4 regions of the Micromonospora sp. BRA006-A genome follow, and region 3 is predicted to be linked to each of the others. Evidence: riboswitches for the same ligand, from Rfam matches in the RefSeq annotation. Region 3 holds a riboswitch; each other region holds the start of a gene.
What was found. Region 3 has a riboswitch for cobalamin ahead of NMK34_RS19375 (peptidase). Riboswitches for the same ligand answer to the same signal wherever they lie in the genome.
Positions count from the first base shown of each region.

Region 1: another riboswitch for cobalamin. It lies ahead of NMK34_RS02705 (ABC transporter substrate-binding protein); the one in region 3 lies ahead of NMK34_RS19375 (peptidase).
Region 2: another riboswitch for cobalamin. It lies ahead of NMK34_RS02760 (magnesium chelatase subunit D family protein); the one in region 3 lies ahead of NMK34_RS19375 (peptidase).
Region 4: another riboswitch for cobalamin. It lies ahead of NMK34_RS13350 (ribonucleoside-diphosphate reductase subunit alpha); the one in region 3 lies ahead of NMK34_RS19375 (peptidase).

Region 1 covers NZ_JANCLW010000001.1:531,160-536,687, forward strand. The annotation lists gene selD (selenide, water dikinase SelD) at 118-1,194, shown strand; gene NMK34_RS02685 (NUDIX domain-containing protein) at 1,191-1,700, shown strand; partial or broken gene NMK34_RS02690 (IS5/IS1182 family transposase) at 1,734-1,865, opposite strand; gene NMK34_RS02695 (hypothetical protein) at 2,057-2,179, shown strand; partial or broken gene NMK34_RS02700 (MFS transporter) at 2,209-2,448, opposite strand; cobalamin riboswitch at 3,037-3,221, shown strand; gene NMK34_RS02705 (ABC transporter substrate-binding protein) at 3,263-4,246, shown strand; gene NMK34_RS02710 (FecCD family ABC transporter permease) at 4,273-5,310, shown strand; partial or broken gene NMK34_RS02715 (ABC transporter ATP-binding protein) at 5,310-5,528, shown strand, end outside.
Region 2 covers NZ_JANCLW010000001.1:542,342-547,869, reverse strand. The annotation lists gene NMK34_RS02775 (precorrin-2 C(20)-methyltransferase) at 1-531, shown strand, start outside; gene NMK34_RS02770 (cobalt-precorrin-4/precorrin-4 C(11)-methyltransferase) at 532-1,287, opposite strand; gene cbiE (precorrin-6y C5,15-methyltransferase (decarboxylating) subunit CbiE) at 1,284-2,492, opposite strand; cobalamin riboswitch at 2,547-2,691, shown strand; gene NMK34_RS02760 (magnesium chelatase subunit D family protein) at 2,738-4,720, shown strand; gene cobO (cob(I)yrinic acid a,c-diamide adenosyltransferase) at 4,720-5,334, shown strand; gene NMK34_RS02750 (cobyrinate a,c-diamide synthase) at 5,328-5,528, shown strand, end outside.
Region 3 covers NZ_JANCLW010000001.1:4,294,831-4,300,358, reverse strand. The annotation lists gene NMK34_RS19390 (hypothetical protein) at 60-500, opposite strand; gene NMK34_RS19385 (beta-1,3-glucanase family protein) at 668-2,260, shown strand; gene NMK34_RS19380 (alkaline phosphatase PhoX) at 2,358-3,518, shown strand; cobalamin riboswitch at 3,704-3,852, shown strand; gene NMK34_RS19375 (peptidase) at 3,951-4,994, shown strand; gene NMK34_RS19370 (hypothetical protein) at 5,030-5,515, shown strand.
Region 4 covers NZ_JANCLW010000001.1:2,968,518-2,974,045, reverse strand. The annotation lists gene NMK34_RS13365 (acyl-CoA thioesterase) at 80-592, shown strand; gene NMK34_RS13360 (LysE family translocator) at 596-1,219, shown strand; gene NMK34_RS13355 (PrsW family glutamic-type intramembrane protease) at 1,262-2,077, opposite strand; cobalamin riboswitch at 2,198-2,414, shown strand; gene NMK34_RS13350 (ribonucleoside-diphosphate reductase subunit alpha) at 2,527-4,923, shown strand; gene NMK34_RS13345 (ribonucleotide-diphosphate reductase subunit beta) at 4,914-5,528, shown strand, end outside.

The sequences.
Region 1 (5,528 bases), 3.8 Mb from region 3:
TTTCTGGCTGCAGCGCGGGAACCGGTGGGCTATGGAGACCCGGCATCGGGGGATTTGTTTCCGTCGCGCCTTTCGCCCGCCAGTCACCAGCGGTACAGTTCACCAATCCTCGCGAAGGTGGTGACGGCCATGCGATCGGCGTCCCTCATGCAGTTCTCGCCAGCGGGCGGCTGCGGCTGCAAAATAGGCCCCGGCCAGCTTTCCCAAGTCCTGTCGACGTTCCTGGCGACTGCGCCGATCGGTTCACGGCAGGAAGAGTCGTCCGCTGATCCGCTTATCGTCGGACTCGCCGAACGAGACGATGCCGCCGTCTATGCGATCTCGGAAGACCTTGCCATCATCTTGACAGTTGATTTCTTCACCCCCATTGATGACGACGCGCGGCGGTGGGGTGCGGTGACAGCCGCGAATGCCCTGTCGGATGTGTATGCCATGGGCGGGACGCCGGTGCTGGCGGCGAACCTCGTGGAGTGGCCCGACGAGACACTGCCGGCGGAGCTGTTGACCGAGGTCCTGCGAGGTGCCGACAGCATTGTCCGGAATGCGGGGGCCCGCATGGTGGGCGGGCACACTCTGCGCGGCGCGGTGCCGAAGTTCGGCATGGCCGTGGTGGGCTTTGTCCGTCCGGACGAGGTGCTCCGGATCAGCGCGGCGGCTCCTGGCGACCGGCTGATTCTGACCAAGCCGTTGGGCACCGGGGTGATATCGACCGCCCTGAAGAACGGCCTCGCTCCCGACTTTGCGAGAGCCGCCAGCTTCAGCTCGATGGTTGACCTGAACGACCGGGCCAGTCGGGTCGCCGTCCAACTCGGAATTCGGGCCGCCACCGATGTGACGGGATTCGGTCTCCTCGGGCATTTGCACGAGGTCTGCGAAGCGTCCCGTGTCTCGGCGGTTCTGACGGTCTCCGATCTTCCCGTTCTCCCAGGTCTGGACGAGTTGGTGAAGCTGGGAATGGTGCCGGGAGGTGCACTGCGCAATTGGGAGCACTACAGCGGTGCCGTACGGGGGCGCGTCCTTACTGACGAGGAACGGGCCGTGATCAGTGACCCGCAGACGTCCGGCGGCCTGCTGCTGGCTGCCGCCGAGGACCGCGTCGGCATGGTACTTTCCGCACTGACAGAGCAGGGCGTGGCTGGACAGGTGATCGGTTCACTGACGCACGGGTCGGATGCCACCATTGAACTGCGATGAACGACCCGAACGGCGTGGCCAGGATGAACGTTGCAAGCGTGCGAGACCCGGGTGAATCGCAGGGTGATCGGCCGATGGACGACTTGGTCCAATTCGCCCAGAAGGCGATCATTATTCACGACGGCAATCTGCTCATGGTCCGCAAGTCAGACGATCACCCTTACCACCCGGGATGTTGGGAGATTCCGGGAGGAAGGCTGCGGTCGGACGAATGCTTGGACGAGGGTCTGCGCCGAGAGGTGCATGAGGAGGTCGCGCTCGATGTCGCGCCTGCTCGGCCCCTGGCCATGTGGATGTGGCGACCGATCGGGGTAGACACGATCATCGTGGTCGTCCGCCAGTGTGCCATCGTCGGCGAGCCCGTCGCCTACCTGACGGCGAACGCGGTGCGTGAGCACATCTCCGATGTTCAATGGGTTCCGCTGGGCGAGGTTGATGGCTACCAGATCAACCGCACGGCGAAGCGCCCGATCCTCGACGCATTGGCACGCGTGACGGCCGGTTAAGGCGTGTTCTGCCGATCATGTAATGAGCCATTTTCATCCTGCGTGGCGGTCGGCTTCGACGCGGTGCAGGACGAGGATGGCCTGCACGATCGCGGTCGCTCGGCGTGGGCAGCAGCGCAGCTTGACCAGGATTTTCCAGGTCTTGAGGGTGGCGATCGCGCGCTCATCGTCTTCACCAAAGGCACCACCAACGACATCTACGTCGCACTCTCCACCGGCACCACATTCGCCCCCAGCACCAAATGGCACGACTACTTCGGCCTCACCAGCGAAACCACACTCTGAGCCCGACGGCGAGCGACGCCGGCCCGGATCGGGACCGGCGTCGCTCGCCGTTTACCTGCCGCTCCACCACGTTGCGCGAGCTGGAGGCAGGCCTGACCGACGGGCTGGCCTTCGCTGCCGCGCGTACGTTGCTGGTCGTGGCGGTTGTCGCGGTGCGGCTGCGGCAGCGGCGTCACCTGCGCCTGGCCACCTGACCGGCGGGGACGTGGGCGGAACCCGGGGAGACGATCGCGGTCAGGCCGGCGGTGGACAGCGTCGCCCCGCCCAGGTCGAGACGCCCACCGGTCGGGTCCCGCGATTCCGGGACCAGTATCCGGCCGGCGAGCAGGCAGATCACCACGATCGGGACGTTCACCAGGAAGATCGCACCCCAGGGCAGGTGAGCCAGGACGAGTCCGCCGATCGGCGGCCCGGCGGCGAAGCCCAGCGCACTGGTCGCCGCCCAGATGCCGATCGCCGGGGACCAGCAACAACATCTTCCCGCTCGTCCCCGGCGTGGACGGCGTGGTACGCGACGAGAAGGGCAACGTCCGCTGCGTGGTCCTGCACGATACGCCCCTTGGAACCTTCGCCGAACGCACCCTGATCGACCCTCGCGCAGCGTGGTTCTACCCGACGGCGTGGACCCGGTGCGGATCGCCACCGCCATGAACCCGGGCGATGTCATCCTGGATCGCGCTGACGCGCCGCATCAACTTCACCGCGGGCCAGCGCGTCCTTGTCCTCGGCGCCGTCGGCAACGCAGGTCGGATGGCGATCCAGATCGCGAAGTACCGTGCTCGCTCGTCGAGCTCTTCGACGTCTGCATCGCCGGCCTCATGCCCACGACCGAGGAGCCGGTCGCTGGCGGACGTGGCCTCGCACCTGCGCTCACGTATTGCTGCTCAGCCTCAGCCACGGCGCTCACTGTCGATCACGTGCCCTCGCCCAGCCACCGCGCACGAGAAAGGAGCCGGATGGGTTGCGGGCCGACAGCCACGCCGAGGCCGGTCCGGCGCGTCGGATTTCCCACAGCGGGTGCCCGGACCGGATCCGCGGCGAGCGCGGGCCGTTATGGTGGGGACGCCGTGGTGTTCGGGAAGCCGGTGTGATGCCGGCGCGGCCCTCGCCACTGTGATCGGGAGACCGTCGGCCCTCGTCGTTTCGCGAGGTCACTGGGCAGAGATGCCTGGGAAGGCCGGCCGGCGGTTGCTTGTCCCGTCAGCCAGGAGACCGGCCACGGCACGTTCGTCCCCGTCCACGAGGTGTTGGAAGGCGGTCCCGCTGTGCGGTTCCCCATGCCCTGGCGCGTTGCCGCGCCGTTGTTGCTGTCCACTGTGCTGCTCACCGGCTGCGGCGCCGATGCCAAGCCTGCTGCCGCACCACCGGCGGTGTCCGCTGGACCGGTCGCGGTGACCAACTGCGGCACCCCGGTGACCATCGCGGCGCCACCGATGCGGGTCGTCACCATGAACCAGGCCGCCACGGAGATCATGCTGGCCCTGGGCCTGCAAGATCGGATGATCGGCACGGCCTACCTCGACGACGCGATCCTGCCCGCCTACGCGGACGCCTACGCTAAGATCCCGGTGCTGGCCAAGGAGTACCCGACCAAGGAGAAGCTGCTCGAGGCTGAACCCGATTTCGTGTACGCGTCGTACAACAGCGCGTTCGGTGACGAGGGGGTCGGTGACCGCGCCGACTGGCAGAAACTCGGCGTCGGCACCTACATCTCCCCTGCCGGGTGCCCGGCGCAGACCCGGCAGGCGAAGCTCGCCATCGGCGACGTGTTCACCGAGATCCGCGAGCTCGCGGCGATCTTCGGGGTGAGCGACCGCGGCGAGAAGCTGATCGCCGACCACGAGGGCCGCATCGCCACGGCCGCAGGCACCGCCCGCAACGTGAAGGTCATGTGGTGGGACGGCGGCAGCGACGCCCCGAGCGTCGGCGCCTGCTGCGGCGCCCCCAACATGATCATGTCGGCGGCCGGGGTCACCAACGCCTTCGCCGACCTCACCGGCAGCTGGGGCGACACAAGCTGGGAGACCGTCACCGACCGCAACCCCGAGGTCATCGTGCTCGTCGACGCGAGCTGGGATCCCGCCGCGCAGAAGAAGACCTTCCTCGCCGGGCACCGCACCCTCAAGGACCTGCCCGCGGTCAAACAGCAGTGGTACGTGGTGATCCCGTTCTCGTCAACCACGGCCGGTGTCCGCAACGTCCTCGGCGTCGAAGCCCTCGCCCAGGGCATCGCCGCGCTGCCGTCCGGGGCCCCGAGCTGACCGCCGTCACCACCCGGCCCGCCCCGGTGCGCACCCACCGCCCGGTGCGGGCGGTCGGCCTGGCCGCGCTCGTGCTGGCTCTGGTCGCCGGTCTGGTGCTGTCGGTGGCCGTCGCGGTCACCATCGGCCCGGCCGACCTGACTGTCGGGACGGTGTGGACGGTCGTCGCCGGCCACCTGGGACTCGCGAACTCGGACGTGCCGCTGCTGCGCGACCACATCGTCTGGGACCTACGTTTGCCCCGGGTTCTCGGCGCCGCCACGGTGGGGGCGGGCCTGGCCGCGGCCGGTGCGGTCATGCAGACCGTCACCCGCAATCCCCTGGCGGACCCGTACCTGCTCGGGGTCTCCTCAGGGGCGTCGCTGGGCGCGGTCCTGGTGGTCGTGGCCGGCATCGGTAGTGGCGTAGCCGCGCTGACCGGCGGCGCCTTCCTCGGCGCCCTTGTCGCGTTCCTGCTGGTCGTGGGCCTGGCCGGGAGGTTCGGGGCATTGTCGCCGACGCGCGTGGTGCTGACCGGGGTCGCGGTGGGACAACTGTGCGCGGCACTGACCTCTTTCGTGATCATCTGGGTGGCCGACCCGCACGCCACGCAGAGCATCACGTTCTGGCTGTCCGGGTCGATGGCCCGCGCCGACTGGACGGCCCTGGGCTGGGCGGTACCGGTGCTGGTCGTGGTGCTGGCGGTGGTCGGCTGGCACGCCCGTACCCTCAACGCCTTCGCCTTCGGTGAGGAGGCCGCCGCGAGCCTCGGCGTCGAGGTGAACCGGCTGCGGTGGCTGCTGCTGGTCGGCACCGCCCTGCTGACCGCCGTGCTGGTCGCGGTCAGCGGCGCGATCGGGTTCGTCGGGCTGATCCTCCCGCACGCCGCCCGCCTGATCACCGGACCGGACCACCGGCGGCTGCTACCGGTCGCCGTGCTCGCCGGCGCCATCTTCCTGACCTGGGTCGACACCGCCGCCCGCACCGTCTTCGAACCGCGTGAGCTGCCGGTCGGGGTGCTGACGGCACTGGTCGGGGTGCCGGCGTTCTTCCTGATCCTGCGCCGCCGGGAGGTACGCGGCTGATGCTTCAGATCTCCGACGTCTCGTGGGCGGTGCCCGCCGCCCGCATCCTCGACCACGTCACCGGCACCGTCCCGGCGGGCAGCCTGGTCGGGCTGCTCGGCCCGAACGGCTCCGGCAAGACCACCCTGCTGCGGGCCGTCGCCGCCCTGGTGCGCCCGGATACCGGCAACATCACACTCGCAGGCGACGACGTGACTCGGCTGCGGCGCCTTGCCCTG
Region 2 (5,528 bases), 3.8 Mb from region 3:
GCGCTCGCCGGTGAGCGCGTCGCGGTCGTCTCCGGCGGTGACGCGGGCGTCTTCGGCATGGCGTCGGCGGTGTTCGAGGCCGCGGAGGACCCCCGCTACGCCGGCGTCGCCATCCGTGTCGTACCCGGGATCTCCGCCGTCCAGGCGGTCGCGGCGCGCGCGGGCGCGCCGATCGGGGCCGATTTCGCGGTGATGAGCCTGTCGGACCGGCTCAAGCCGTGGGAGGTCGTGGTCAAGCGGCTGCGCGCTGTCGCCGAGGCGGATTTGGTGCTGGCCCTCTACAACCCGCGCTCACGCTCACGCACCGAACAGGTCGCGCAGGCCCGGGCCGTGCTGCTGGAGCACAAGTCCCCCCGGACGGTCGTGGTCGTGGGCCGCGACATCGGCCGGGCCGGGGAGAGTCTCACCGTCACCTCGCTCGGCGAACTGGACCCTGGCAGCATCGACATGAAATGCCTGTTGATCATCGGCGCCTCGGCGACGCGAGTCACCGCGGCCGGACGTGTCTGGAGCCCGCGCTTCGTGCCCTGATCAGCCGCGCACGCGGCGCTCGCGACCGGCCGAGTAGAGGAACGACTCGCCGCCACGGACGTCCCCGGCCAGCGCCGGGCCGACCAGGATGACCGCTGCCTGTCGCAGACCGGCCTGCTCGACCCGGCCGCCGATGTCGGCCAGCGTGCCGCGCAGGATGAGCTCCTGCGGCTGCGACACCCGGTGCACCACGACTATGGGGCAGTCGTGGCCGTAGTAGCCGGCCAGTTCGGCGGCCAGCTCGCGGGTACGCGTGACCGCCAGGTGCAGGGCGAGCGTCGCGCCGGTCGCGGCGAACGCGGCGAGCTTCTCTCCCGACGGCATGACCGTGGACCGGGCCTGCGCGCGGGTGAGCACGACCGACTGGGCCAGCTCCGGGACGGTCAGCTCGGCGCCGACGGCGGCGGCAGCAGCCGCATAGGCCGGCACGCCGGGCGTGACGTCCCACGGGACCCGGGCGGCGTCGAGCCGGCGGGCCTGCTCGTGCACCGCCGAGTACAGCGACGGGTCACCGGAGCACAGCCGTACGACCTCGGACCCGTCGGCGTGTGCCTGGACCAGGTGCGTGGTGATCTGGTCCAGGTCGAGGTGCTGGGTGTCGATCAGCCGGGCGTCGTCACGGCAGTGCTCCAGCACCTCGGCGTCGAGGTACGTGCCCGGGTACAGGCACACGTCGGCGGACTCGAGCAGGCGTACCGCGCGGAGGGTGAGCAGGTCGGCGGCGCCGGGCCCGGCCCCGACGAAATGGACGGTCATGAATCTCCCTTGACGATGGACCACTGGCTGACTGCCCGCGCGGGCGTCCAGCCGGTGAAGCCGCCGAGCGGTTCGGCGCGTTCGACGTGCAGGCGGACGAGTTCACCGCCGCGCCGGCGGTGCTGCTCCAGCAGCACCGCCTCGGTCTCGGCGGTGACACCGTGCACGACGAGCCGTCCACCGGCGCCGAGCGCATCCCAGCAGGTGTCCAGCACGCCGGGGACGGTGGCCCCGCCGCCGACGAACACCGCGTCGGGACGGTCCAGGCCGGACAGGGCCCCGGGCGCCGAACCCTCGACCAGACACAGACCCGGCACGCCGAGAGCAGCGGCGTTGCGGTGCACCAGCGCGGCCCGGTCGGAGCGGGGCTCCACCGCGATCGTCCGTGCCGTCGGCCAGGCCCGCATCCACTCCACACCGATCGAGCCGCTGCCGGCGCCGACGTCCCACAGCAGCTGACCGGGCGCGGGCGCGAGCCGGGCCAGGGCACTGGCCCGCAGGTCACGTTTGGTGATCTGCCCGGCGTGCTCGAACGCGTCGTCGGGCAACACGCCGCCCGCGGCCCAGCCCGGACCGGCACCGCGAACTTCGACGGCGAGAACGTTCAACCGCGGCACGTCGTTCAGGTCCCACCCGGCCGCGGTGGTCGCGGTACACGACTCACCGGCGGCACCGAGGTCACCGAGCACGACCAGCCTGGACTGCCCCCAACCGAGCCCGGTCAGCACCGCGGCCACGGCCGCGGGTGTCGTCCCGTCGCTGGACAGCACGAGCAGCCGGCGCCCGGCCGAGAGCGCAGGCACGATCAGCCGTAGGTCCCGGCCGACCAGGCTGACCGTGGTGACGGACTCAGCCGGCCATCCGAGACGTGCTCGGGCGAGGGCTACCGAGGAGACCCCGGGCACGATCGTCACGCGCTCCGGGCCCAGGACGTCCAGCAGCGTCGTGCCGATACCCGACACGAGCGGGTCGCCGGAGGCCAGCACGACAACCGGCCCTCGCGCGGAGGCGAGCACACCTGGCAAATTGTCCCGCAGCGGCGACGGCCACGCCACGCGCTGCTGGCCGTCGACGGGCGGCACCGCCTCGAGGTGCCGCCGCCCGCCGAGCAGCGTCGCGGCCGCCCGCACCAGCGCCCGGGACGGCTCCGGCAGACCCACCCACCCGTCAGCCCCGACCCCCACCACGGTCACCCGCTCCTCCATGGAGATGCACCCTAGCCGCCCACCGGCCCTTGCCCCGGCCACCGGGGCGTCTATGGTGATGCACAGGTTCGAGGTGCCCCACGACCGTGGTCACGGGGAGAATCTGGGAAGCCGGTGAGAATCCGGCACAGGGCCCGCTGCGGTGATCCAGGCATTGACCTGGGAAGTCCGAAGACCGGCCTCGATCCGATCCACGGCGCATGCCGCGTCGTGGACCGCCATGGCAGATCGAGCGGGAGCCCTACATGCCAGCGCAGTACCCCTTTTGTGCCGTCGTCGGCGCCGACGACATGACTCTCGCCCTCACCCTGGTCGCGATCGATCCGCTCATCGGCGGTGTCCTGATCCGCGGGGAGAAGGGCACTGCCAAGACCACTACCGTGCGCGGCCTCGCCGAGGTGCTCCCGGCGGTACGGGTCTATGCGGGCGACCGGTTCTCCATCGACCCGGACGATCCCTCGGCGGTCTGCCCCGACGGGCCGTTCGACGTGTCCACGCCCGTCGTCGAACGGCCGGTACGCCTCGTCGAACTACCCGTCGGAGCCGGCGACGACCGGGTGACCGGATCGCTGAAGCTCGATGCCGCGCTGCGAGACGGCGTCGTCGCGTTCGAGCCTGGCCTGCTGGCCCGGGCCCATCGTGGCCTGCTGTACGTCGACGAGGTCAACCTGCTGCCGGACCACCTGGTCGACCTGCTGCTCGACGCCGCGGCGACCGGCCGGGTCAGCGTCGAACGCGACGGTGTCTCGGTCGAGCATGCCTCCCGGTTCGTGTTGATCGGCACGATGAACCCGGAGGAGGGCGAACTGCGCCCGCAGCTGCTCGACCGGTTCGGCCTGACGGTCGAGGTCGCCGCCCCGCGTGACCCCGTCCTGCGGGTGCAGGCGGTCCGCCGCCGGCTCGCATTCGACGCCGACCCGGAGGGCTTCGCCACACGCTGGGCCGGCGAGCAGGAAGCCCTGCGCACCCGGCTGGCCGCCGCCCGGCGCTCGCTGGCCGGTGTCGTGCTCGACGACGAGACGCTGACCAGGATCGCCGAGCTGTGCGCCGCGTTCGACGTGGACGGCCTGCGTGCGGACCTCGTCACCGCTCGCGCCGCCGCGGCGCACGCGGCCTGGCGGGGACGTACGCGAGTGACACTCGAGGACATCCGCATCGCCGCCCGTCTCGCGCTGCCGCACCGCCGCCGCCGCAACCCCTTCGACGAGCCCGGCCTGGACCAGGACCGCCTGGACGACCTACTCGGCCACAACGACCCCGACCCCGGACCCGACGGTCCCGGCGGCGGTCTGCCCGACGACACCGGGCACGACAGATCGGCCGGGGACGTGCCCGGCTCTCCCGGCGAGAGCCCGCCCGTACCGGAGCCCGAACGGCAGGCCGCCACATCGATGGCATCCGCGGGCGAGCCCGCACGTGCCCGCTTGCTGGTCGTGAAAGGAACCGGCGACGGTCAGGCCGGCCGGCGGTCCCGGGCACGAACACCGCAGGGCCGTGTCGCCGGGCAGCGGCGGCGCACGTCCGGCGACGGCCGGCTGCACCTGCCGGGCACCATCACCGCGGCGGCGCCGCATCAGCATTCCCGGGGTGGCTTGACCGGCGGTCGCGGCCTCGCGCTCGTGCCCGGCGACCTGCGCCGGGCCGAGACCGTCGGGCGCGAGTCGAACCTCGTGCTGCTGTGCGTGGACGCGTCCGGTTCGATGGCGGCCCGCCGCCGCATGGAGCAGGTCAAGACCGCTGTGCTGTCGCTGCTGCTGGACGCCTACCGCCGCCGGGACAAGGTCGCACTGGTGACGTTCCGCCGGCACACCGCCGAGGTCGTCCTGCCACCGACCGGCTCGGTCGACGTCGCCTCCCGCCGCCTGGCCGACCTACCGGCCGGTGGCCGGACCCCGCTCGCGGAGGGCCTGGAACGCAGTGGCGAGGTGCTGCGCCGGGAGGCGCTGCGCGACCCGTCCCGCCGGCCCCTGCTCGTCGTGGTGACCGACGGCCGCGCCACCTCCGGCCCGGACCCGCTGGGTCGTGCCCACCGCGCCGCCGCCGCGCTCGCCACCAGCGGTGTCCAGGTCGTCGTCGTGGACTGCGAGACCGGACGATTCCGGCTCGGCCTCGCCGCCCGGCTTGCCACTCATCTGAGGGCCGAGCACGTGCCGCTCGGTGAAGTGACCGCCGACGGGCTCACAGGGGTCGTTCGCACGGCGACCGCTCCGCGGGCGGGGGTGGCCTGATGCCGCAGGGTAAGCCGCTCACCGTCCCGGACGACGGCAGCACCACCCGCCAGCGGCGCAACCGGCCGCTGCTGATGGTCCACACCGGAAACGGCAAGGGCAAGTCGACCGCCGCCTTCGGCATGGCGATGCGCGCCTGGAACCAGGGCTGGGACATCGGGGTGTTCCAGTTCGTGAAGTCGGCCAAGTGGCGCATCGGGGAACAGACCGTCCTGGAGAGGCTCGGGCTGCTGCACGAGCAGACCGGCGAAGGCGGGCCAGTCGAGTGGCACAAAATGGGCTCCGGATGGTCCTGGAGCCGTAAGAGCGGCACCGAGGCGGACCACGCCGCGGACGCCGCCGAGGGCTGGGCGGAGGTGAAGCGCCGTATCCAGGCGGAACGGCACCAGCTCTATATCCTGGACGAGTTCACCTATCCGATGCAGTGGGGCTGGGTCGACGTCGGCGACGTCGTGGAGACACTGGTCCACCGTCCCGGCCGTCAGCACGTGATCGTCACCGGGCGCCGGGCCGACCCCCGGCTGATCGAGGCAGCCGATCTGGTGACCGAGATGCAGCACGTCAAGCACCCGATGGACGTCGGCCAGAAGGGCCAACGAGGCATCGAATGGTGAGCCTTCCGCGGCTGATCGTCGCGGCGCCGGCCTCCGGCCACGGCAAGACCACGGTCGCGACCGGGCTCATGGCCGCGCTGGCCGCGCGCAGGCACACCGTGTCGGGGCACAAGGTGGGGCCCGACTACATCGACCCCGGCTACCACGCGCTGGCCACCGGACGCCCCGGCCGCAACCTCGACCCGCACCTGACC
Region 3 (5,528 bases):
CCGGCCCGGCCGGGGAGCCGGCGCTCATCGTGCGCCGGCCCGGTCGAGGGGTAGCGGATTCAGCAGCCCTGGCGGCGGCTGTAGATCTGGTGGCGCTGACCGGCCCATCCGATGTAGCCGACCGCCTCGACGCAGTAGTTCGCCGTGCCGGTGACGGCGACCGGGCCGGCGTGATAGCTGAAGTCACCGGAGTCGGTGTCCGGGCTTCCGGAGCGGGTGCAGTGCGCGCCCTCGTTCGAACGCTCCGCGCAGCGGTAGATCTGCACGAAGGTCGGCGCCGACTTCCCGTACGCCGCGCCGCGGTGGTAGAAGCAGGCGCTGTTGGTGCCCCCGTTGCTGCTGTTGTAGTAGATCACCAGTTCACCGAGCCCCGACGACTGCACCTGGCTGTAGGTGATGGTCCCCGAGCAGGAGCCGGCCGCCTGGGCGGCGGGGGCGCCGACAGTCAGGCCCGCCGCGACGGTCACCAGCGCGGTCAGCGCCGAAAGCATGCGTCTCATGAAATACCCAATCCACAGTCGACTGTGCCGGAGTGGATCTTAATCGACCGGTGACCTTCGCCGTGGCCCTGATCCATAGGCAAACACCTATTGACAAAACAATATTAACAATTGGACCCTGCTGAGAGAGCGCTCTCCCGTCCCCCTCTCTCCCGCGAGGTGTCGCCATGCGTCTCCGAAGAAGGCTGCTCGCCGCCGCGTCCGCCCTGCTCGCCGGGCTCACCGGCGCCGTCGTCGCCACGCCCGCCCAGGCGGTCGGACCGGCGTTGCTGCCGGTCACCGTCACCAACACCACCGGCCGCAGCGACCCGGTCTACCTCTACGTCATCGGCGTCCAGCTGTCCTCCGGCCGGCTCGGCTACGTCACCTCCGGCGGCGCCTTCGTGCCGTGGACCGGCGGGCAGATCCCGCCGTCGCCCGCGCCGGACGTCTCCATACCGGGCCCCGGCAACGGCGGCAGCACCACGATCCAGTTCCCCCGAGGCTTCTCCGGCCGGGCCTACTTCTCCCTCGGGCAGAAGCTGAAGTTCTTCCTCACCCCGGACGGACTGGTGCAGCCCGCGCCCTGGGCTGCCGGTGACGCGAACCGCGACATCCTCTTCGACTGGAGCGAGTTCACCTACAACGACTCCGGGCTGTGGCTCAACAGCTCCCAGGTCGACATGTTCGCGATCCCGCACGCGGTCACCGTGACCGGCGCCACCGGAGTCACCAAGCGCACCGGCGACGTGGTGGCCAACGGACGCAACGCGGTCATCGACGGGATCCGGGCGCAGCCGGGCTGGGCCGGCACCGTCCACACCCGCTCCGACGGGACCGTGCTGCGCGTCCTGGCTCCGGGCAAGGCGGCCGGGGCCGGCCTGCTCAGCACCACCTACCTGGACTCGTACATCGCCTCCGCGTGGAACGCGTACACCACCAAGACCCTGACCGTGACGCCCTTCGCCGACCAGCCCGCCATCCGGTACTACGGCCGCACCTCGGGCAACACCATGACCTTCACCAACGGCAGCGGCCAGGTCGTCGCCTCCTTCAACCGGCCCTCCTCGGCCAGCGTATGGGGCTGCGACGGCGACCTGCCCGCGCCGAACGACCAGGTGGTCGGCCCGATCTCGCGTACGCTCTGCGCCGCCCTCAACCGCGGCACGCTCGGCACCATCGACACCCAGCCCAGTACGAACGCCGCCGACTTCTACCGCAGCAACCCCACCAACCAGTACGCCCGCCTGATCCACGCCAACATGACCGACGGCCGGGCGTACGCGTTCGCCTTCGACGACGTCGGCGGATTCGAGTCGCTGGTGCACGACGGTGATCCCCGTTCGGCCGGACTGATCCTCAGCCCGTTCACCGGCGGTGGCGGCGGCACCCCGGCCACCGGGGTGCCAGTGGTCAGCAACTGGAACAACAAGTGCATCGACGTGCCGAGCTCCAACTTCGTCGACCGCGCGCCGTTGCAGATGTGGAACTGCAACAACACCAACGCGCAGAGGTGGACGTTCAGCGGCACGGCGCTCAAGAGCCAGAACAACAAGTGCATGGACGTCGACGCCGGGTCCACCGCGAACGGGGCGGCGGTGCAGCTCTACACCTGCAACGGCACCGGCGCCCAGCAGTTCACCCTGAACGCGGCCGGAGACCTGGTCAACCTCCAGGCCGGCAAGTGCGTCGACATCAAGGACTGGAACGGCGGCGACGGCGCGAGGCTCCAGCTCTGGGACTGCGGGGGCACGGCCAACCAGAAGTGGCGCAAGGGCTGACCGGCCTCGCACCGAGGCGTCCATCGACGTTCATCCAGCAGATCGATGTGCGTAAGCTCCGCCCGGTCGGATCTGGGGAACCTACCGAGGAGGTTCCATGGATCGTCGAGCAATGCTGCGGGCCACGGTCGTCGGTGCGGGCGCTGTCGCGCTGCCGTTCACCGCGTGGTCGGCGGCGTACGGCGCCCCGGCGCAGAACGCGGCGGGGCCCTACGGTGGGCTCCAGCCCGCCGACGCCAACGGCATCCAGTTGCCGGCCGGCTTCACCAGCTCGGTCGTCGCGCGGTCCCGTCGGACGGTGCCGGGGACGTCGTACACCTGGCACGACGCTCCGGACGGTGGCGCCGTGTTCCCGAACGGCACCGGGTGGATCTACGTGTCGAACTCGGAGGTGTCGGCCGGGGCGGGCGGCGGTGCCTCGCGCCTCGTCTTCGACTCCAGCGGCGCCGTGATCGGGGCGTCGCGGATACTCTCCGGCACCAACAACAACTGCGCCGGCGGGAAGACACCGTGGAACACCTGGCTCTCCTGCGAGGAGGTGTCCCTGGGCCGGGTCTTCGAGACGTACCCCCTCGGCGGGACCGCCGTGGCGCGTCCCGCGCTGGGCCGGTTCAAGCACGAGGCGGCCGCGGCCGACCCGGTCCGCCGGGTCGTCTACCTGACCGAGGACGAGACCGACGGCAAGTTCTACCGGTTCGTGCCGGCCACCTGGGGCGACCTCTCCGCCGGAACCCTCCAGGTCTTCCGCGCCGGTACGGCGACCTCCGGCACGTTCACCTGGGCCACGGTGCCCGATCCGGACGGCTCGCCCACCCCGACCCGGCAGCAGGTGTCCGGCGCGAAGACGTTCAACGGCGGCGAGGGCTGTCACTACGCGGATGACACCGTCTGGTTCACCACGAAGGGCGACAACCGCGTCTGGCAGGTCAACCTGGCCGCCGGCACGTACGAGCTCGCCTACGACGACAACCTGGTCGGTCCGGGCGCCCCTCCGCTCACCGGGGTCGACAACATCACCGGATCCACGGCAGGTGACCTGTACGTCGCCGAGGACGGCGGGAACATGGAGATCTGCATGATCACGCCGGACGACAAGATCTCCGTCTTCCTGCGGATCACCGGACAGAGCGGTTCGGAGATCACCGGCCCGGCGTTCACCCCGGCGGGGGACCGGCTGTACTTCTCGTCGCAACGCGGCACGACCGGCTCGTCGTCCGGCGGCATCACCTACTGCGTCACCGGGCCGTTCCGCCGATGACCGACTGCCGGCCCTGCTGACAGTGACCCCACGGCGAAGGACGCCCGGTCTCCACCGGGCGTCCTTCGCCGGCGCGCCTACCCGGACGCGCCGGGACGACGTCTCGGCGCCGGGATGTGAAACGGCGACTCCGCCGGCCGTCACGGCACGTGGCCGGGCCCTGGCGCATTGACATCGGCGCTCCGGCCACAGCAGACTGTCGCGACAACTCAACCACTGCGTGTACGTGCGGGGGAAGACCGGTCGAAATCCGGCGCTGGCCCGCAACGGTAGGCCGCCCAGAGAGACTCTGCGGCGGCGAGCCCGAATACCCGTCGTACGCGTGTATCCGCTCCCCACCCGTCGTGGCCCACGGGTCGGAGTCCCGGTCGACGCGGCGTTGCCTCGGTCGTCCGGGCTTTCGACGACCGCCGGGCCGGAAAGGCGCTTCCGATGGTCGTCCGCCGAAGCCGGCACCGCCTGCTCGCGCTCCTCTGCGGCGTACTCGCCGCCCTCACCCTCACCACACCCGCCGTCGCCGCCCCCGAGCGCGCCGCCCTCACCCGCCCGGAGGCCGCCGGCGGCTGGCTCGCCCGGCAACTCGTCGACGGCGAACGCTTCGAGGCGGTCTTCGACGGGGTCGCCTACCCCGACCAGGGGCTGACCCTCGACGCCGTGTTCGCCTTCGCCGCCGGCGGCGTGGCCGACGACCACGGCGCCGACGCGCTGGCCTGGGTCACCCGGCCCGACATCCGCGACGGCTACCTCGGCGACGGTGTCTCCGAGGCGTACGCGGGCGCGACCGCCAAGCTCGCCCTCGCCGTGCAGGTGCGCGGCGGCGACCCGGCCGACGTCGGCGGGGTGGACCTGATCGCCCGGCTGCGTTCGCTCCAGACGCCGGCCGGCCGGTTCAGCGACCGGTCCGCGTACGGCGACTACAGCAACGCGTTCAGCCAGTCGTTCGCGTTGCTGGCGCTGGACCGTACCGCGGCCGGGGCGCCACCGGCGGCGGCCGCCTGGCTGGCCGGCACCCGGTGCCCGGACGGCGGCTACCCGCTGCTGCCCGCGCAACCGGCCTGCACGTCCGACGTGGACGCCACCGCTCTCGCGACGCAGGCCCTGCGCGCCGCGGACCGTCCGGCCGACGCCGCCGCCGGGCTGCGCTGGCTGGTGTCCGTTCAGCGTGCCGACGGCGGCTTCACCAACGCGGCCGGCACACCGAACGCCAACAGCACCGGTCTCGCCGCGCAGGCCCTGCGCGACGGTCACCGGCTGCCGGCCTGGGCGCGGGCCCGGGCATTCCTCGCCGGACTCCAGGTCGGCTGCGCCGGGACGCCCGCCGACCGGGGCGCTGTCGACTTCGACGGTGGCGGGTTCGACCCGGCCACCGCGCCCCGGGCCACCGCCCAGGCCGTCCTCGGTCTCACCGGGATCGGGTACGCCCGTCTGTCCGCCGCCGGCGCCGACCCCGGCGCACCGGCGCTCGCCTGCCCGTGAACCCCTTCGCCGCTCACCCGATCACAGGAGGACCCGTGTTCCGTCACCGTTCCACCGCCCGCACCTGGCTGGCCGGCCTGCTGGCCGCCGTCGTGGCCGGCGTCGCGCTGACCGCAGTCGAACCCGCGCCCCGGGCGGCGCACGCCGCCGCCTGCGCCGGCACCTCGGGAGTCACTGTGGTCGTCGACTTCGCCGCGCTCGGCGGTGGCGTCCAGGTCGCGTGTGCGCCGGGCGATCCGGCCACCGGCCTGGCCGCGCTCCAGGCCGCCGGCTTCACCGTCACCGGCACCGCCCGTTGGGGCCTGGCCTTCGTCTGCCGGATCAACGGCAAGCCCACCGCCGCGACCGAGCCGTGCGTCAACACCCCGCCGGCCACGGCGTACTGGTCGTACTGGCATGCGTCCAGCGGCGGTGCCTGGTCCTACAGTACGTCTGGGGCGACCGGCTACAACCCCGCGCCGGGCAGCGTCGAGGGCTGGTCCTTCGGCGCCGGCGCCCCGCCGAGCATCGCCGCTCCCTGAACCGTCCGCTGCG
Region 4 (5,528 bases), 1.3 Mb from region 3:
TACGCAGGCCGTCGGCGTGTCCTCGACGTGCACACCCCGGCCGGTCGGCGGTCCGCTTCTGCGAGGACGGAACCGCACAGTGCCCGACACCATCACGCTCACCGGCCGACCACCGTCGGCCTCGCACCTGACCCTGTCGCAGATCATGGACCAGCACCACACCAACCTGATGGGCACGGTCCACGGCGGACGCATCCTCAACCTGATCGACTCGGTCGCCGGTGTGGTCGCCGCCCGCCACTCCGACGGCCCGGCCGTCACCGCCGCCATCGACGAGACCGCGTTCCTGCGCGCGGTACGCGTCGGGGACGTGGTCCACGTGGACGCCCGGATCACCTGGGCCGGCCGCAGCTCGATGGAGGTGGCGGTGAAGGTCAGCGCGGACCGGTGGGACCGCGCCGTGCCGCCGGTGGACGTGGCGACCGCGCACCTGGTGATGGTGGCGGTCGACGACGACGGGCAGCCCCGGCCGGTGCCGCCGCTGCACGCCGAGACCGACGGCGACCGGCGGCGCTACCGGGAGGCGCAGATCCGGCGCGAGCACCGGCTGGCGCTGCGCCGGGCGCTGCTCGACGGCGCCGGGGAGGGCTGAGCGGTGCTCGGACTGTCGGCGGCCACGCTCGCGGGTTACCTGGCCGCGATCGTGGTGCTCATGCTCACCCCGGGGCCGGACATGATGTTCGTGCTCGCGAACGCCACCCGGTACGGCGCACGGGCGGGCGCGGTGGCCGCGCTCGGGGTCGCCGCCGGGGAGGCGGTGCACGTCGCCGCCGTGGTGGCCGGGCTCGCCACGCTGATCGCCGCGTCCCCGGTGCTGTTCACCGCGATCCGGTGGGCCGGTGCGGCGTACCTCATCGTGCTGGGCCTGCGGGCGCTGCGCGGCACCGGCCGGCCCGGCGCACCGGCGGACCGGCCGGACGGCGGCGCCGGGCGGGCCTTCCGGCGCGGCCTGCTGACGAACCTGCTCAACCCGAAGATGATCCTGTTCAGCGTGGCGTTCCTGCCGCAGTTCGTCCGGCCCGAGGCGGGCCCGGTGGCGGCGCAGCTGGTGCTGCTCGGGGTGCTGTTCGTCGCGGTGCAGCTCGCCGTGGACCTGGCGCTCGGCGTGGGCGCCGGGCGGTTCGCCAGGCGGTGGGGCGACAGCCGCTGGTCGCGGCGCGTCGACCGGCTCTGCGCTGTCGCCTTCGTCGCGCTCGGCGTCCGGCTGGCCGCCGGCTGAGACGCACCGGACGGCGCGGCGCCGGACGGCCGGCCGCCCGGCTCAGCCGGCGTGCGCTGCCGTCTCCCGGGATGCCGGCACCACCGGCGCCCCGGACGGGGCCGGCCGCTCGCGGTCCAGGTGCAGGCGCAACAGCACCCAGCCCAGCGACACGGCGCCGATGAACACGTACGCGGGCTGGGTGCCGAACGTGTCCCAGCAGGTGTGCAGCGTGACGGCGGCGGCGAAGGTGAGCAGGAACGCCGCCAGCTTCCGGCCACCGGGCGCGGCGGCGAACGCGAACAACGCGGCGGCGGTCAGCCCGGTCCAGGCCAGGTGCGCGGCGGGCGCGGTGAGACCGCGTACCAGCAGCGTCCGCTCGACCGCGCCGAGGTTGCCCTCCGACCCGACGAAGGCGGCGAACGCGTACCCCATGGTCTCCAGCGCGGCGAACCCGGCGCCGGAGGCCACGCCGATCACCAGGCCCTGCGCCGGGGAGGGGTGCCGCCGCCACAGCAGCAGGATGCCGGCCGGCACGATCAGCTTGGCGGTCTCCTCGGCCAGGCCGACGAGCGTCATCGGCAGGACGCCGAGGCGGTGCAGCGTGCCGTACTCCAGCCAGCCGGCGGCGACCACACCGACCACGCCGCCGAGGAGCGCGGCGACGCCGACGACGGAGCCGGGGACCGGGCGGCGGGCCGGCCGTCCCTGGGCGAAGGCCAGGAACGTGGCGGGCGCGACGCACGCGCCGAGCACGATCAGCGCCGGGACGAACGTGACGGTCCCGGTGCCGGCGAGTGTCTCCAGCACCAGCAGGTGAAGCCCGACGCCGACGAGCAGGACCGCCACCCACGCCCAGCGGCGTCCGGTATTCCCCATACCGCCGAGTATCGCGTCCGCCGGGTCGCGCCGGAATCGGGGGTAGGCACTGTGGACGGTGAGATCATTCCAACACGCCGACACGACATCTGGTGTTGCGTGGAAGCCCTCACCGCCATATATGGTGGTGCCGCAGCTGGTTCGGCCGAGCCCTCCGGGGCGGGGCCGAGGCAAGAGGGAACCCGGTGGGAATCCGGGACTGCCCCGCAGCGGTGAGTGGGAACGACAGCCGTCAACAGCACTGGGCCACCGGCCTGGGAAGCGACGGCCGGTAGGCGACCGGCGACCCCGGTCGGGCCCGCGAGTCCGAAGACCTGCCAGCGCGCCGTACGCCTCCGCGTACGGCGGCCGGAGGTCGCGCGGGACGACCGACGCCAGCAGCCGGGCCGGCCGCGCCGTGCCCGTTGGCGTCTCCCGCCGTCTCCAGACGGTGACAGCGAGGAGAGGTCATGACTGTCGTGCAGGAGAGTCCCCCGTCCACCGGCGGGGGGTCCGAACCCCGCCGGCTCGCGATGCGGGTACGCAAGCGGGACGGCGACACCGAGCCGGTGGACGTCGGCAAGATCGTCCGGGCGGTCGAGCGCTGGGTCGCCGACCTGGACGAGGTGGACCCGCTGCGGGTGGCCACGAAGACGATCAGCGGGCTCTACGACGGGGCGACCACCGCCGAGCTGGACCGGTTGTCGATCCAGACCGCGGCGGAGCTGATCGGCGAGGAGCCGCAGTACTCGAAGCTCGCGGCGCGGCTGCTGGCCGCGTACGTGGACAAGGAGGTCCGCGGTCAGGGCGTGGCGAGCTTCAGCCAGTCGATCGCGTACGCGCACGGGCTGGGACTGATCGGCGACGAGACGGCCGCGTTCGTGGCCCGGCACGCCCGCAAGCTCGACGACGCCGTGGACCCGGACGGCGACCGGCGGTTCGAGTACTTCGGACTGCGTACGGTCGCCGACCGCTACCTGCTGCGGCACCCGCAGTCGCGGCTGGTGGTGGAGACGCCGCAGTACTGGCTGCTGCGGGTGGCCTGCGGGCTGTCCCGCACCCCCGGCGAGGCGGTCGGCTTCTACCGGCTGATGTCCAGCCTGGCGTACCTGCCCAGCTCCCCCACGCTGTTCAACTCCGGCACCCGGCACACCCAGATGTCGTCGTGCTTCCTGGTCGACTCGCCGCGCGACGAGCTGGACTCGATCTACGAGCGGTACCACCAGGTGGCGAAGCTGTCGAAGTTCTCCGGCGGCATCGGCATCTCCTGGTCGCGGGTGCGCGGCCGGGGCGCGCTGATCCGGGGCACGAACGGCCGCTCCAACGGCATCGTGCCGTTCCTCAAGACGCTCGACGCCGGGGTGGCCGCGGTCAACCAGGGCGGCCGGCGCAAGGGCGCGGCCTGCGTCTACCTGGAGCCGTGGCACCCGGACGTGGAGGAGTTCCTGGAGCTGCGGGACAACACCGGCGAGGAGTCCCGGCGTACGCACAACCTCAACCTGGCCAACTGGATCCCGGACGAGTTCATGCGCCGGGTCGAGGCCGACGGCGAGTGGTCGCTCGTCGACCCGTCGGACGCCCCGGAGCTGCCCGACCTGTACGGCGAGGCGTTCGACGCCGCGTACCGGGCGGCGGAGAAGAACGCGATCCGCACGGTCCGGGCCCGGGATCTGTACGGGCGGATGATGCGCACGCTCGCGCAGACCGGCAACGGCTGGATGACGTTCAAGGACGCCGCGAACCGCCTGTCCAACCAGACCGGCGAGCCGGGCAACGTGATCCACCTGTCCAACCTGTGCACCGAGATCCTGGAGGTCAACGACGACACCGAGACGGCGGTGTGCAACCTCGGCTCGGTGAACCTCGGCGCCCACGTCACCGCCGACGGCGTGGACTGGGAGCGGCTGCGCGCCACGGTACGCACGGCCGTGGTGTTCCTCGACCGGGTGATCGACATCAACTACTACCCGGCCGCGCAGGCGGCGGCGTCGAACCCGCGCTGGCGGCCGGTCGGGCTGGGGCTGATGGGGTTGCAGGACGCGTTCTTCACGCTGCGCCTGCCGTTCGACTCGGCGCAGGCCAAGGAGTTGTCCACCCGCGTGCAGGAGGAGATCCTGCTGACCGCGCTGGAGACGTCCGCCGGGCTGGCCGAGCGGTTCGGGCCGCATCCGGCGTACCCGCAGACCCGGGCCGCGAAGGGTGACCTGCACCCGGACCTGTGGGGCGCGGAGCCGGCGCAGGCCGGACGGTGGGCGGCGCTGCGCGAGCGGATCGCCGCCCACGGGCTGCGCAACTCGCTGCTGGTGGCGATCGCGCCGACCGCCACCATCGCCTCCATCGCCGGTTGCTACGAGTGCGTCGAGCCGCAGGTGTCCAACCTGTTCAAGCGCGAGACCATGTCCGGGGAGTTCCTCCAGGTCAACACGTACCTGGTGCGGGAGCTGAAGGCGCGCGGGCTGTGGACGCCGCAGGTCCGCGACCGGATCAAGCGGGCCGAGGGCTCGGTGCAGGACATCGCCGAGCTGCCCGCGCCGGTGCGGGAGCTGTTCCGCACCGCCTGGGAGCTGCCGCAGCGGGCGCTGATCGACCTGGCCGCCGCGCGGGCGCCGTTCGTCGACCAGTCCCAGTCGCTGAACCTGTTCCTGAGCGCGCCGACCATCGGCAAGCTGTCCTCGATGTACCTGTACGCCTGGAAGGCCGGGCTGAAGACCACGTACTACCTGCGTTCCCGTCCCGCCACCCGCATCCAGCAGGCCACCGTCGCCCCGGTGCTCGCCCCGGTCTCCGGCGTGGTCTCCGCCGTGAGCGACGACGAGGCGCTGGCCTGTTCCCTGGAGAACCCCGAGAGCTGCGAGGCATGCCAGTGACCACCACCGCACCGACCCGGCACATGCTGCTCGACCCCGGCATGGACCTGACCCTGCGGCCGATGCGCTACCCGCGCTTCTTCGACCGGTTCAAGGACGCGATCAAGAACACCTGGACGGTCGAGGAGGTGGACCTGCACTCGGACCTCGCCGACCTGGCGACGCTGTCCCCGGCCGAACGGCACCTGGTGTCGCGGCTGGTGGCGTTCTTCGCGACCGGCGACACCATCGTCGCCAACAACCTGGTGCTCAACCTCTACCAGCACGTCAACTCGCCCGAGGGCCGGCTGTACCTGTCCCGGCAGTTGTTCGAGGAGGCGGTGCACGTCCAGTTCTACCTGAACCTGCTCGACACGTACGTGCCGGACGAGAAGGAGCGGTTCGCCGCGTTCGCCGCGGTGGAGAACATCCCGTCGATCGCCCGCAAGGCCGAGTTCTGCTTCCGGTGGATCGACTCGATCTTCGAGCTGCGCGAGCTGCGGACCCGCGCGGACCGCCGGGCGTTCCTGCTCAACCTGATCTGCTTCGCCGCGTGCATCGAGGGCCTGTTCTTCTACGGCGCGTTCGCCTACGTCTACTTCCTGCGGTCCCGGGGCCTGCTCAAC